4 regions of the Fictibacillus halophilus genome follow, and region 4 is predicted to be linked to each of the others. Evidence: riboswitches for the same ligand, from Rfam matches in the RefSeq annotation. Region 4 holds a riboswitch; each other region holds the start of a gene.

Region 1 (3,111 bases), on a different contig from region 4:
ACTGCAACGGCCGCTTCGATCACTCCTTTATCGATCTCTCGTAAAGAGGTTTCTACGAGCCTCGCAAAGAAAGGGATGGCTGCGACGGATAAAGAGACAGATGCTGCAGTTGGTCCGATCGTTGTTCCGGTGATGAGTTGAGTCAACGGTAATAAAGCGACTAATAAAATGATGAATGGTACAGAGCGGACCAAGTTCACAAGAATGCCTGCTATCTGCTTGATCCACACATTCTCAAACAACAGACCTTTGTCGGTAACAAACAGGATGATTCCCAGCGGTAGACCAACAATTAATGAAACACCTAGTGATATGGCGACCATATATAATGTTTCAAAAAATGCTTTATTCAAATCTGGAAGGATATTTAAAATAGAATCAAGCAACTTGTTTCACCACCTCAAGATTTTCTATGCGACTTTCAATATACGAAATCGCTCGCTTTACTTCTGCCTCTTCACCGACTAGTTCCATGATGAAGATTCCAAGCGGCGTGTCTTGAATATATTCGATCTTACCGTGAAGGATATTTCCTTTTACACTAAAGTTTTGGAAAAGCTCAGAAACTACGGCTTCTTCTGCAATGGCCCCTTTAAACTGTATCTTGATGACGGTCCCTTTTCTGTTCTTTAGGAGCGGTTCTGGTAGATCCATCTGAATCACAGAGCTGATAAACGTTTTAGTAAGCTCTTTTTCTGGGTTAGCAAAAATGTTATACACATCTCCCGACTCGATGATTTCCCCATCCTGCATGATGGCCATTCGGTGGCAGATTTCTTTTACCACTTCCATCTCATGAGTGATCAGCACGATCGTAATTCCTAATTTTTTATTGATGGACTTCAGAAGGGAAAGAATAGATCTCGTTGTATTCGGATCAAGAGCTGAAGTAGCTTCATCACAAAGTAAAACCTTCGGGTCATTGGCAAGAGCTCTCGCGATGCCTACTCGCTGTTTCTGGCCACCACTCAGCTGAGAAGGGTACTGATCTTTTTGATTCTCTAATCCCACCATCTTCAAAAGCTCGTATGTCTTACGGTTGATTTCCTCTTTCGTTTTCCCGGCTGCTTTTAAAGCGAAAGCGATGTTCTCAAAAACCGTCTTCGCACTGATCAAATAAAAGTGCTGAAAGATCATACCGATTTTAAGACGCTCCAAGCGCAGCTCCTTTTTCCCTAGCTTCGTAATGGAGATGCCATCGATTTTGATTTCTCCTGATGTTGGTTTTTCCAATAAATTAAGACAGCGCAGCAACGAACTCTTCCCAGCCCCGCTATATCCTACAATGCCAAAGATCTCACCTTTTTCTATCGTCAGTGAAACATTTTTCACTCCGATGATCTCTTTGCCTTTTACTTTATATAATTTCGTCACGTCCTTGATTTCGATCATATGTCCTCCCCCTTACCATATAAAAAAGCCCTCTTCATTTCATGGAAGAGGGCGAATAAGTAAACATCGACTTATCTTCCAGAATGAATCATCATTCTGCAGGAAGTAGCACCGTTCCAATATGGAGGTTGCCGGACGTCATAGGGCCTGATCCCTCGGTCTCTCTGAATAAGCATTGCATTATTGAATTAAGTTATAGTTGTCATCATACGCTCTGTCTAAAAGTTCTGTCAATACTTAATTTTATCGCTTTAAAGTGTTAGCGCTTACATAAGTTGATATCAAAGGTTTAATTATTTTAGGGTTTTCTCCGAGTTTTTCCAAAATGAACGATGGCAGTTTCTGTGCTTCCATTAAAGTTTTGAAAAAAACATAACAAAAAACCTCATCCGAGAAACTCAGATGAGGTTGAATATGTATATGGAGGAGGTAGAGGGATTCGAACCCCCGCGGGTCGTTAAACCCCTGTCGGTTTTCAAGACCGATCCCTTCAGCCGGACTTGGGTATACCTCCGTGTGACTGACAAGAACTATAATAACATGATGATAAATAAAGTGTCAACGGTTTTTAAAAACTTTTTTTGTTTTTTATTTTACCTTTTTTGGAGGTGCATTTTTACGGTACGTGTTCTTTTATTTATTACACGTACGCCGCTAAAACAGTGCTTACCACCTGAAACCTTTTACACCCTTAAACATACAAAAGCTGACTCTAAAAGCCCTTTTAGAGACCATTTTTGAGTCAGCTTCTTCATTTTTTACTTAATAACTTCTTTGTTACCCATATATGGACGCAGAACTTCTGGAATCACTACAGTTCCATCTTCTTGTTGGTAATTCTCTAAGATAGCGGCTACTGTACGACCGATCGCAAGTCCAGATCCGTTTAGCGTATGAACGAATTCTGGCTTTCCTTTTGCATCTCTACGGAAACGAATTTGAGCACGGCGCGCTTGGAAGTCCTCAAAGTTAGAGCAAGAAGAAATCTCGCGGTATTCACCATAGCTAGGAAGGTATACTTCAATATCGTATTTCTTAGCTGCTGTGAATCCTAGGTCAGCCGTACACATGCTGAGTACGCGGTACGGAAGGTTGAGCAGCTGAAGTACTTTTTCAGCGTGTCCTGTAAGCTTCTCGAGCTCTTCATAAGAATCCTCAGGTTTAACGAAGCGAACAAGCTCTACCTTGTTGAACTGATGCTGACGGATCAAACCGCGCGTATCGCGTCCTGCAGAACCTGCTTCAGAACGGAAACAAGCGCTGTACGCCGCATATGTGATCGGTAGTTCGTCAGCTGTTAGAATCTCTTCTCGGTGCATGTTCGTTACAGGAACCTCAGAAGTTGGAATCAAGAAGTAATCTTCTTCGCGAATTTTAAATGCGTCTTCTTCAAACTTAGGAAGCTGACCTGTTCCTGTCATGCTTTGACGGTTAACCATGTACGGAGGCAGCACCTCTGTGTAGCCATGCTCATCTTCGTGCAGATCCATCATAAAGTTGATAAGTGCACGCTCTAAACGAGCTCCTAGACCTTTATAAAAAGCGAAACGGCTGCCTGTCACTTTTGCTCCACGTTCAAAATCAACGATATTGAGTTCAGTTGCGAGATCCCAGTGAGGTTTTGCTTCAAAAGCAAACTCAGGAACATCTCCCCAATGACGTACAGGTACATTATCATCTTCTGTCTCGCCTACAGGAACACTTTCATGCGGTATGTTA
Region 2 (3,111 bases), 580 kb from region 4:
ATCCAATGTAGAGAGAGGACAAGCAACATAAAAGGGAATACCAAGCGCTTTTGCTTGAAGAGCAAGACCAAAAGTTCCAATCTTGTTAGCTGTATCGCCATTTGCTGCCACTCGGTCACATCCAACGATCACCGCTTTAATATTCTTTGTTTTTAGCGTGTGGGCTGCCATATTATCTGTGATCAATGTCACATCAATATCGTTTGCTTGCAGCTCCCATGCTGTTAAACGAGATCCTTGTAAGACGGGACGAGTTTCGTTCGCGTAGACAGATAGGTTCCAGCCTTGTTCTTTTGCAAGATGAAAAGGTGCTAAAGCTGTACCATATTTGCTTGTAGCGATGGCACCTGCATTACAGATCGTCATCACAGCATCTCCGTCTTGAAGTAGCGATAAGGCGTACTCACCGATCTTTCTGCAAGTATTCTCGTCTTCTTCTTGAATTAAAAGTGCTTCAGCTTCAATGTTTTTTTTCGCTTCTTCTACAGAAGCGGATCGTTCGGCAGATGCCACAACACGGTCTAAAGCCCAAAATAAATTAACAGCTGTCGGGCGAGAGGAGGCTAAGTAATCTCTTTGTTTTTGCAATTGATTTAAAAACAAAGCATGATCAATCTCTTTTTCGGAATTACTCCAAAGTGCGAGTCCGAATGCTGCTGCGATTCCGATCGCTGGTGCGCCTCGAACTTTAAGCTTAGAAATTGCGTCCCACACGTGTTCTATCGTGGTTACGTTTAAGTAGACCGTGTGATGGGGAAGTTGTTGTTGATCTAATATAAGAAGATGGTCACCTCTGTATCTAACAGAAGGGACCCACTTTTCAGCTACAGTCATGTTTTAAGCACCTCTAATCCAGTCAGTAAGTTCTGTGATGTTTGTAAGTTTTCTTTGATTCTTAATAAGTTTTGCACCTAACTCAAGAGCTGTTTTTTTATAAAAGAGCTCGACCTCTCTTTTTGAAATAGAGTCTAGATCCGCCACATGTGCAAGTCCTATCGTTCTTCTAATGATTTCACATCCAGCAAAACCAATCGCTTCTTGGAACGTTTTTTGCAAGAAGCTCTCAAGTACACCTTCAGTCTTAGCAAAAGGATCAGTCGCTTTCTCGTTCCAAAGCTGTGTGAACGTTTCTCTGTATGTTTCCCACGTCTTTTCAATCGTTTGTAAAAGATAAGACTGTATAGAGTCACGATGAAACGGCTCTTTTGCATGAGCATTTTGAGAGAGGTGATTAAGTGCAAGGTTAGCTATGAAGTGAGCGATATCAAATCCTGCTGGTCCGTAGAACGCAAATTCTGGATCGATCACTTTAGTTGAATCACTTTTCACAAAAATACTTCCAGAATGCAGATCTCCGTGAAGAAGAACTTCAGCTTTTGTTAAGAAGGCTAGTCGTAGTTGAGCCACTTCTTTTAAAAGCTCTTTGTCGTTCCAAATTCGATCAACATCAGGTTGAAGTTCAGCAGGGAAGTCGTTCGTTTCGATGTTGAAAAAAGGATCTGTGAACACTAAGTCTTCCGTGATTTTACAAAGTTCGGGATTTGAAAATTTTCTCACTTGTTCTTTTTTCTCAAACGGATGCAGATAGAAATCGCTAGAGTAAAAAGCTGTTTTAGCAGCAAACGTTCCAATGTCTTCAGCAAGTTGTGGGTAAATTTGTCCTTCAATAAGCCCTTTTCGAAGGATGACATGATCAGACAAATCTTCCATAACTGTGACAGCAAGTGCTGAATCTGAAAATAAAACCTTCGGAACTAAGTGAGGAACGGATTCAGCTTCTTTTAATAAAGCATCGCTCTCGATTCGGGCCCGATCTAGTGTGAGCGGCCAGCTTTCTCCAACCACTTTTGCGTAAGGAAGTGCTTGTTTGACGATCAATGCTTTTTTGGAAGTTGCGCTTTCTATATGAAAAACAAGGTTTAAGTTGCCATCTCCAATCTCTCTAACATGCAGTTGGTTTTGTTCGGATGCATCAAAAAAATCTAAAGGTTTTACCACATCAAGGACTGTCAGTTCGTTTAACGGTTCGTATGTAGGTCTTACTTGTACGCTCATTTTTTGTTCCCCCCGGAAAGTTTTTTACAAATAAAAAGAGCCTCTTTTCGTATAAGAAAAGAGGCTCGGAATGATCATTTTCCGCGCCTCTTATCTTAGCAAAACAAAATGTTTCGCCGGAATTAGCACCGTGCCATGCGCTGAACTTAATCAGCGGCTCCCCATATAATGCGGGCGCCCCATCTTGCAATGGTATTACGGTCGGTTGCTGGGTTTCATCGGGCCATATCCCTCCACCTGCTCTTGATAAGAGACCAAAATTATTTGATTTTTCAATGCGCAACAATATTCACGCAATTCATAATCGTTATACTACAACGTTAAGTTAAGATCTGTCAACACTAAATTTTTAAAATGGATTTAATACAGATCTGTTCGACGGTCGTTAAAAACAGGAACCTTTACACGGACATCGTCTACTAATTCAGGAAAGATCTCAGCTGTGATGATCTCCTCATCGTGCACAGAACCTTCAGCGATGATATCTCCCCACGGGTCGATAACCAATGATTGACCAGCAAACGTGTTTTTAGGATCGCTTCCTACACGGTTACAAGCAATCACATAACATTGATTCTCTATAGCACGTGCGATAAGCAAGGCACGCCAATGAGATTGTCTTTGAATCGGCCATTCGGCGGGAACGAATAAGATCTTAGCCCCGTTTAAGAACGGTGCGCGAATCCATTCAGGAAATCGAATGTCATAACAGATAGAAAGAGTGGAGAGATTACCGTCAATTGTAAACAGCGTATTGTTTTTTCCTGGCGAGATATATTTCTCTTCTTCCATCAGTGTGATCAGATGAGCTTTTGAGTAGGTGCCGATCTGTTCACCGTTACGGTTGTAAGTCAGAGATGTATTATAGACTAAGTCCTCTTCACGGTATGCGATAGACCCTCCGACAATATTGATATTAAGCTCTTTTGATAAGGAGCTTAACCATTGTTTCGCTTTTACGCCATTGTGATCGCTAATCTCATCTAAGCGGGTTAGGTCATATCCGGTATCCCATAGTTCTGGCAGAACGATTGTATCAGGATGGTGCTGTTCAAC
Region 3 (3,111 bases), 570 kb from region 4:
TTCCTGGAACCCATCTCTGATCTTAGAACGTGTTAAAACGAATTCAACGATCTCTTGTTTTTTATCTGAAGAAATTCTGGAAAACATTTTCCCGACTCCTTCACGTATCGAGATTGTTTCATTCAAGATATCATTAACGATCGGTTGCCAGCCCTCAGGTGAAAATTCTTCCATGATTGCGACGATGTTGTCTTTTTCAGTAACAGTCCCATCAAAATCACAAAAGATTACCGATTGTTGTTGGGTTTTCATTTTACTGGCACCCCACCCCAAAGCTCTAATGCTTTTTGTAGTTCTGTATGTTTTTCAGCAAAACTCTCAAAGTCCTTCCCTTTAACGACTGCATCTATCGCTTGACGGAAAGCACGTGCTCCCCCTGCAGCGCCATCTGGATGACCATGTATTCCCCCACCCGCGTTTATAACACTGTCCAATCCGAAGTCATTGAATAGAACCGGTGTTAAACCGGGGTGGATACCAGCCGACGGCACTGGAAACGACTTGTTTAAAGAGATGCGATCTGTAGTTAATGACTCTGCAATGCTTAACGTTTCATTACGATCAAGTGCTACGCTTCCATATGGTGATGGGAACAACACAAGATCTGCTCCTGCATAACGAAGCAGTTTGCCTAATAATACGGAGTAACCAATTCCGTAGAGAGACGATGATCCTATAGCTCCGGATAATGCAGGATGTGCCATGATTGGAAGCGGAATCTCTTTATCCTCTGCCAATTCTTGCAATACATCTGGCCCGTAGGACAAAACGTTAAATAGTAATGCATTAGCTCCTAATTCTGCTGCGCGCCGGGCTTTATCTCGAAGTTCACTCGTTCTGCCTGTCAGGTTTACTGCGTAAAGCGTCTTTTCACCTGTTTGTTCATGAACGGACTTTAAGACTTCTTTAGCAATTTTTACTCTTTCTTCAAAAGGAGTAAGTGGATTCTCAAAAAGAATTTCATCATCTTTCACAAGATCTACCCCACCTAAAGCCTGCTCATATAATTGTTGCTTGAAGAATGATAGATCTTTTCCAAGTACCCCTTTAAAAATACTCATAACAAGTGGGCGGTTATGGACACCTATGATATCTCGAATTCCTGTTATTCCAAACTTTGGTCCGGGAAAATGTTGTTCTAAATCTCTATCAAACTCTAAATCTACGAGCTTGATCTCACCATCTAACGAAAGTTTACCAAAAACTGTAGTTAGAATAGCTGGAAGATCATTTGAAAAGTTCGCTGATGGGTAGGAAATCTTAAGCAAGCCTCGTGTTCTATGACTTCCTAAAAATTGATCAGCACGTGGATCTTCAGGAAGTTCGATCACTTCTTCCACATTACCTTTATGTTTTTTTAGCTGTTCTTGCTCAAGTTGAGGAAGATCTGTCCATGAACCTACAGTAAGTCCGAGCGCGATTCCTTCGGCTTTTTTTTGTAGGTTTTCTTTTTTATCATGTACTAAATACGTTGCTGTAATTTTACTCATGTTTGTAGTTCTCCTTTCAAAAACGCAAAAAACCCCTTCACGAGGAAGGGGTGTCTTCATATTGACAGTTCCGCTTCCTCTTATCTCTCAGCCAAACGCTCGACTGCAAGAATTAGCACCGTTTTCAGCTAATCATAGTTAACCGAATGGTTGCCGGGTTTCATCGGGCTAGTCCCTCCACCTGCTCTTAATAAGAGTGCAAATTGTTAGAATATAATTTTAATTGTGATTATGACAGGGTATGAAGGATCTGTCAACCAAAACCTTTAATATCCTATTAGTAAGCTTTAAAGTTTTTGAAAGATGTTGATCTCCGTTCCAGATACTCGCTTTCAACTAATCAAAGAGGATAAAGAATTAAATAAAACTTCTAAAATAATTTAGTAATTCGATCAGCAGCCTCGATCAAACGTTCTTCAGACGTTAATAGACCGGCACGTACATATCGATCGCCTTCACTTCCAAATCCGATTCCTGGTGCGACGACGACATGTGCTTTCTCAAGCAAATAGTCGGCGAACGTTTCAGATGTATACCCTTCAGGTACAGGCAGCCAACAGAAGAATGAACCTTTTGGCGATTCCACGTTCCATCCGTTTTCATTCAAACGTCCGATGAATGCATTTCGACGACTTTCATATGTATCTACCAGTTCATCCACACATTGCTGTGATCCGTTCAATGCCTCAGCCGCAGCATGCTGGACCGCTCCAAACAAGCTTACATAAAAATGATCTTGAAGAAGGTTAATAGATTCAATGACAGATTCATTTCCAACCGCGAAACCAACGCGCCATCCTGCCATGTTATACGTTTTGGAAAGGGTATAGATTTCTATTCCTACGTCCTTTGCTCCTTCTACCTGTAGAAAACTAACCGGCTTTTGTCCATCAAATCCGATAGCACCATAAGCAAAATCATGACACACAAGAATATCATGTTTGTTAGCGAGCTCTACTGTCTCTTTAAAAAATGATTCAGTTGCAACACCGGCAGTTGGGTTGTTCGGATAGTTTAAGAACATAAGCTTGGCTTTGTTCAATACCGTTTCAGGTAATTCATCATACTTCGGCAGAAAATCATTTTCTTTTCTTAAGGGCATTGTCTCCATCTTAGCACCGGCCATTGCAACACCTGACCAATAATCCGGGTATCCCGGATCTGGAACGAGTGCAACATCACCTTGGTTTAAATAACATTGTGATAACTCTACTAAGCCCACTTTCCCTCCAAAGAGTATCGCTACTTCTTTCTCGGGATCAAGTGTCACACCATATTCTCGTTTATAAAAATCGGCTGCTGCCTGCTTCAAAAATCCATGTCCGCGAAACGGTGAATACTTATGGAAATCAGCTCGATCTGCTCCCTCTTTTAACGCATCTACAATATGCTGCGGAGTGGGTTGATCGGGATTTCCTTGTCCTAGATTAATAACGTCATAGCCTTGCTCCACATAGTGAGATACTTTTTTTACAAGCTTGGCGAAAAATTGCTCTGGCAGTTTCCCCATCACTTCTGCCTGCTCAAAACGTTTCACGACGATCACTTCCAGTCTAATTTGAATGTTCTTGAAATTCTAATCAGTTATGTTATACGCTTAAATAAATTCTGTAAAGACTTT
Region 4 (3,111 bases):
CCTATCAATAGTCAACAGAATTTTTTAAAAATTTCGGATTTTTATTTTCAGGATTGACTTTGACCGCATAAATAACTCCAATCGCCCAAAATGCAGCAAGTACAAAGTAGATCGAGAACAACATATTATGGGATACACCAAGAGTATGAAGAAGAGTTCTTGTATTGGTAATAATGATCAGACCTCCCACCAAAACCCCTAGTATGTGAGAGGGAATTAGGCGTACAAGCCAAGCGGCAACGGGAGCCGCAATCACTCCTCCTAGCATTAAAGCTCCGACCCACAGCCACTCAACTTGTTCCCAGCCGAGTGCGATGAAGAAACCGATTGATGCAGATACAGCTACTGCGAATTCGCTCGTATCTACAGAACCGATTACTTTTCTGGTTTTCAGATCTTGTTTTGCCATTAGAACCGGTGTAGTGACTGGGCCCCAGCCTCCACCACCTGTAGCATCTAAAAATCCTGCTAATAATCCAAGTGGAATAAGTTGTTTCTTTGTAAAGGGTTTACCACTCGCTGTTGCTTTCTTCTCTCCAAGCTTAAACAGAAAACGATATAAGATATAAATCCCAAGGATAATTAAGAAGATAGAGATATATGGCTTTATAACATCTCCAGGCAGGTTGCTTAAAAAACAAGCACCTACAAAAGCTCCTATAGAGCCGGGGAGGATTAAACGAAGAACCACTTGCCGGTCAACGTTTCCGAACTTAATATGAGAAGCGCCCGATGCCGCAGTGGTTACGACTTCAGCAAGATGTACGGAAGCAGATGCAGCTGCAGGAGCAATTCCCGCTACTAAGAGCAATGATGTAGATGTAACGCCATAAGCCATACCTAGAGAACCATCAATCAACTGTGCAACAAGACCAATTAGAGCCAATACGATTAACTTTTTCATTTTCTTCCTCCTCAAAATAAAAAGGCCCTTAACAAGTGATGTTAAGAGCCTTCGGTTTACCGATCAGCGATACGGATTAAATTTTAGTTAATACTATATGTTCCTAAAAGATAAAAAGTCAACTGTTTGTTTAATTTTTTTGAAAAAATAGAAAAATTAAAAAATAGGTCTTGATATCCATTTCAGATATGTTATGATTTTATAAAATTTAAACTCTTATCCAGAGTGGTGAAGGGAACTGGCCCGATGAAACCCGGCAACCTGCGATTGTAAGGTGCTAACTCCAGCAGAATGTTTTTACATTTTGGAAGATAAGGTAATATGCTTACCTCCACTATCTTTCCGAAATGGGAAGGTTTTTTTTATTGTTGTTTTCATATTCGTTGTTGCTTTTGAAAGAGTTGATTTCCGTTGCAGATACTCGCTTTCCGTGGGGCAGGCGGTGAGCCACATTTGTACGTTTCCGTATAAGTGTCTCACCTGCCCGCCTGTCCCACAGGAGTCTCGCATCTTCCACTCCAATCAAAAGACAAAGAAGAAATAAGTAACACTTAGAAAACAACAATTTTTAGGAAAGATACTTTAAAAGATAATGAATGTTGTAAAGGGAGGCAGTGGAGTGGCGAACGAAAAGAGTGCAAACGATTTTCTTCCTCAGCTTCAACAAATGCTGAGCAGTATCAAATTTGGATCAATCACATTAATCGTACAAGACGGAAAAGTAATTCAGCTGGAAAAAAACGAGAAGGTAAGAATTAAATAGCTCGCTGACTAGAAAACTAGAGGCGGTTTTAACGAATGGGCAATGTCCTAAAAACGTTAAAGCCGCTTTTTTAATGGCAAGAAGGAGGTAACAAATTGCTAACGTACGAAACATGGGACGAGAAAACCCATGATTTTAATAGTGATAATCCCACAAAAGGTGCACTGCATGCTTTGAAGTGGGCTTATGAAACGTATGAAGATGATCTGGTTTACGCCTGCAGCTTCGGAATTGAAGGAAGCGTCTTGGTTGATCTTGTTCATCAAGTAAAGCCTGATGCTCAAATTGTTTTCCTTGATACGCATCTGCATTTTCTAGAAACGTATGAAGTTATTGAAGCAGCGAAGAAAAGATATCCATCTCTTCGCATCAAGTTGAAAACACCGGTTTTATCTCTTGAAGAACAGGCGAGTAAGCATGGTGAAGAGCTTTGGAAATCAAATCCAAATCAATGCTGCAATATTAGAAAAGTGATTCCTTTAGAAGAAGAACTGAACGGCGTAACAGCATGGCTTTCAGGACTACGCCGTGAACAGTCACCTACCCGCCAAAACACGCAATTTGTTAATCGGGACGGGCGATTTAAAAGCATTAAGATTTGTCCGCTTATTCATTGGACTTGGAAAGACATTTGGCGTTATGCCCACAAACATGATGTGCCGTATAACAAACTTCACGACAATGGTTTTCCAAGTATAGGTTGCGAGCCATGTACACAGGCTGCACTAAACGCAGATGACCTTCGTTCTGGACGTTGGTCTGGTTTAGGAAAACTAGAATGCGGCCTTCATCAAAATGATAGTCAATAAAGAGAATTTCAGGAGGAGAGAAACATAATGAGTACAATACAGCCCCATGGAGGAAAATTAATCAACCGTTATCAGCCAGAGACACCTTATCACCATATACAAAAAGAAATCACTCTCGATGCGACAGCACTTAGTGACCTTGAATTAATCGCTATAGGAGCATATAGCCCGTTAACAGGATTCTTAAATCAAGAAGACTATCAATCAGTTGTTCATGACATCCGGCTAAGTGATGGAACGGTTTGGAGCCTTCCGATCACGTTACCTGTTGATCCTGTAACAGCAAATGCACTACAGAGACACGATGATGTTCGGTTAACGTACGAAGGAGTTACATACGGCATCCTGAAGGTTAGCGATATTTATACGCCTATTAAGCAAATAGAAGCAGAGAAAGTCTACAAAACGACTGATAACGATCATCCTGGTGTAAAGAAATTGCTGGATCGTCCTTCTGTGTATGTAGGCGGAGACATCACCCTCGTTAAACGTCCTCTGAAAAAGGAATTCAAAGCCTATCATCTCGATCCTAGTGAAACGAGAAAGACGTTTCGTGATTTGGGATGGAAAACAGTTGTAGGCTTTCAAACGAGAAATCCAGTTCACCGTGCACATGAATATATTCAAAAAACAGC

What was found. Region 4 has a riboswitch for S-adenosylmethionine ahead of I5J82_RS20300 (YezD family protein). Riboswitches for the same ligand answer to the same signal wherever they lie in the genome.
Region 1: it holds a riboswitch for S-adenosylmethionine, as region 4 does, so the genes downstream of both, I5J82_RS20075 (methionine ABC transporter ATP-binding protein) here and I5J82_RS20300 (YezD family protein) in region 4, are expected to answer to the same signal.
Region 2: it holds a riboswitch for S-adenosylmethionine, as region 4 does, so the genes downstream of both, mtnK (S-methyl-5-thioribose kinase) here and I5J82_RS20300 (YezD family protein) in region 4, are expected to answer to the same signal.
Region 3: it holds a riboswitch for S-adenosylmethionine, as region 4 does, so the genes downstream of both, I5J82_RS04360 (2,3-diketo-5-methylthiopentyl-1-phosphate enolase) here and I5J82_RS20300 (YezD family protein) in region 4, are expected to answer to the same signal.

Annotation. Positions count from the first base shown of each region.
Region 1 covers NZ_JAEACF010000007.1:7,016-10,126, reverse strand. The annotation lists gene I5J82_RS20080 (methionine ABC transporter permease) at 1-323, opposite strand, end outside; gene I5J82_RS20075 (methionine ABC transporter ATP-binding protein) at 379-1,392, opposite strand; SAM riboswitch class I at 1,461-1,567, opposite strand; tRNA gene I5J82_RS20070 (tRNA-Ser) at 1,814-1,906, opposite strand; gene serS (serine--tRNA ligase) at 2,151-3,111, opposite strand, start outside.
Region 2 covers NZ_JAEACF010000001.1:821,344-824,454, forward strand. The annotation lists gene mtnA (S-methyl-5-thioribose-1-phosphate isomerase) at 1-834, opposite strand, end outside; gene mtnK (S-methyl-5-thioribose kinase) at 838-2,055, opposite strand; SAM riboswitch class I at 2,143-2,308, opposite strand; gene I5J82_RS04350 (carbon-nitrogen family hydrolase) at 2,416-3,111, opposite strand, start outside.
Region 3 covers NZ_JAEACF010000001.1:824,566-827,676, reverse strand. The annotation lists gene I5J82_RS04365 (2-hydroxy-3-keto-5-methylthiopentenyl-1-phosphate phosphatase) at 1-252, opposite strand, end outside; gene I5J82_RS04360 (2,3-diketo-5-methylthiopentyl-1-phosphate enolase) at 249-1,490, opposite strand; SAM riboswitch class I at 1,568-1,687, opposite strand; gene I5J82_RS04355 (pyridoxal phosphate-dependent aminotransferase) at 1,861-3,027, opposite strand; gene I5J82_RS04350 (carbon-nitrogen family hydrolase) at 3,049-3,111, shown strand, end outside.
Region 4 covers NZ_JAEACF010000001.1:1,398,766-1,401,876, reverse strand. The annotation lists partial or broken gene I5J82_RS07245 (sulfite exporter TauE/SafE family protein) at 139-904, opposite strand; SAM riboswitch class I at 1,118-1,222, shown strand; gene I5J82_RS20300 (YezD family protein) at 1,524-1,667, shown strand; gene I5J82_RS07235 (phosphoadenylyl-sulfate reductase) at 1,763-2,476, shown strand; gene sat (sulfate adenylyltransferase) at 2,504-3,111, shown strand, end outside.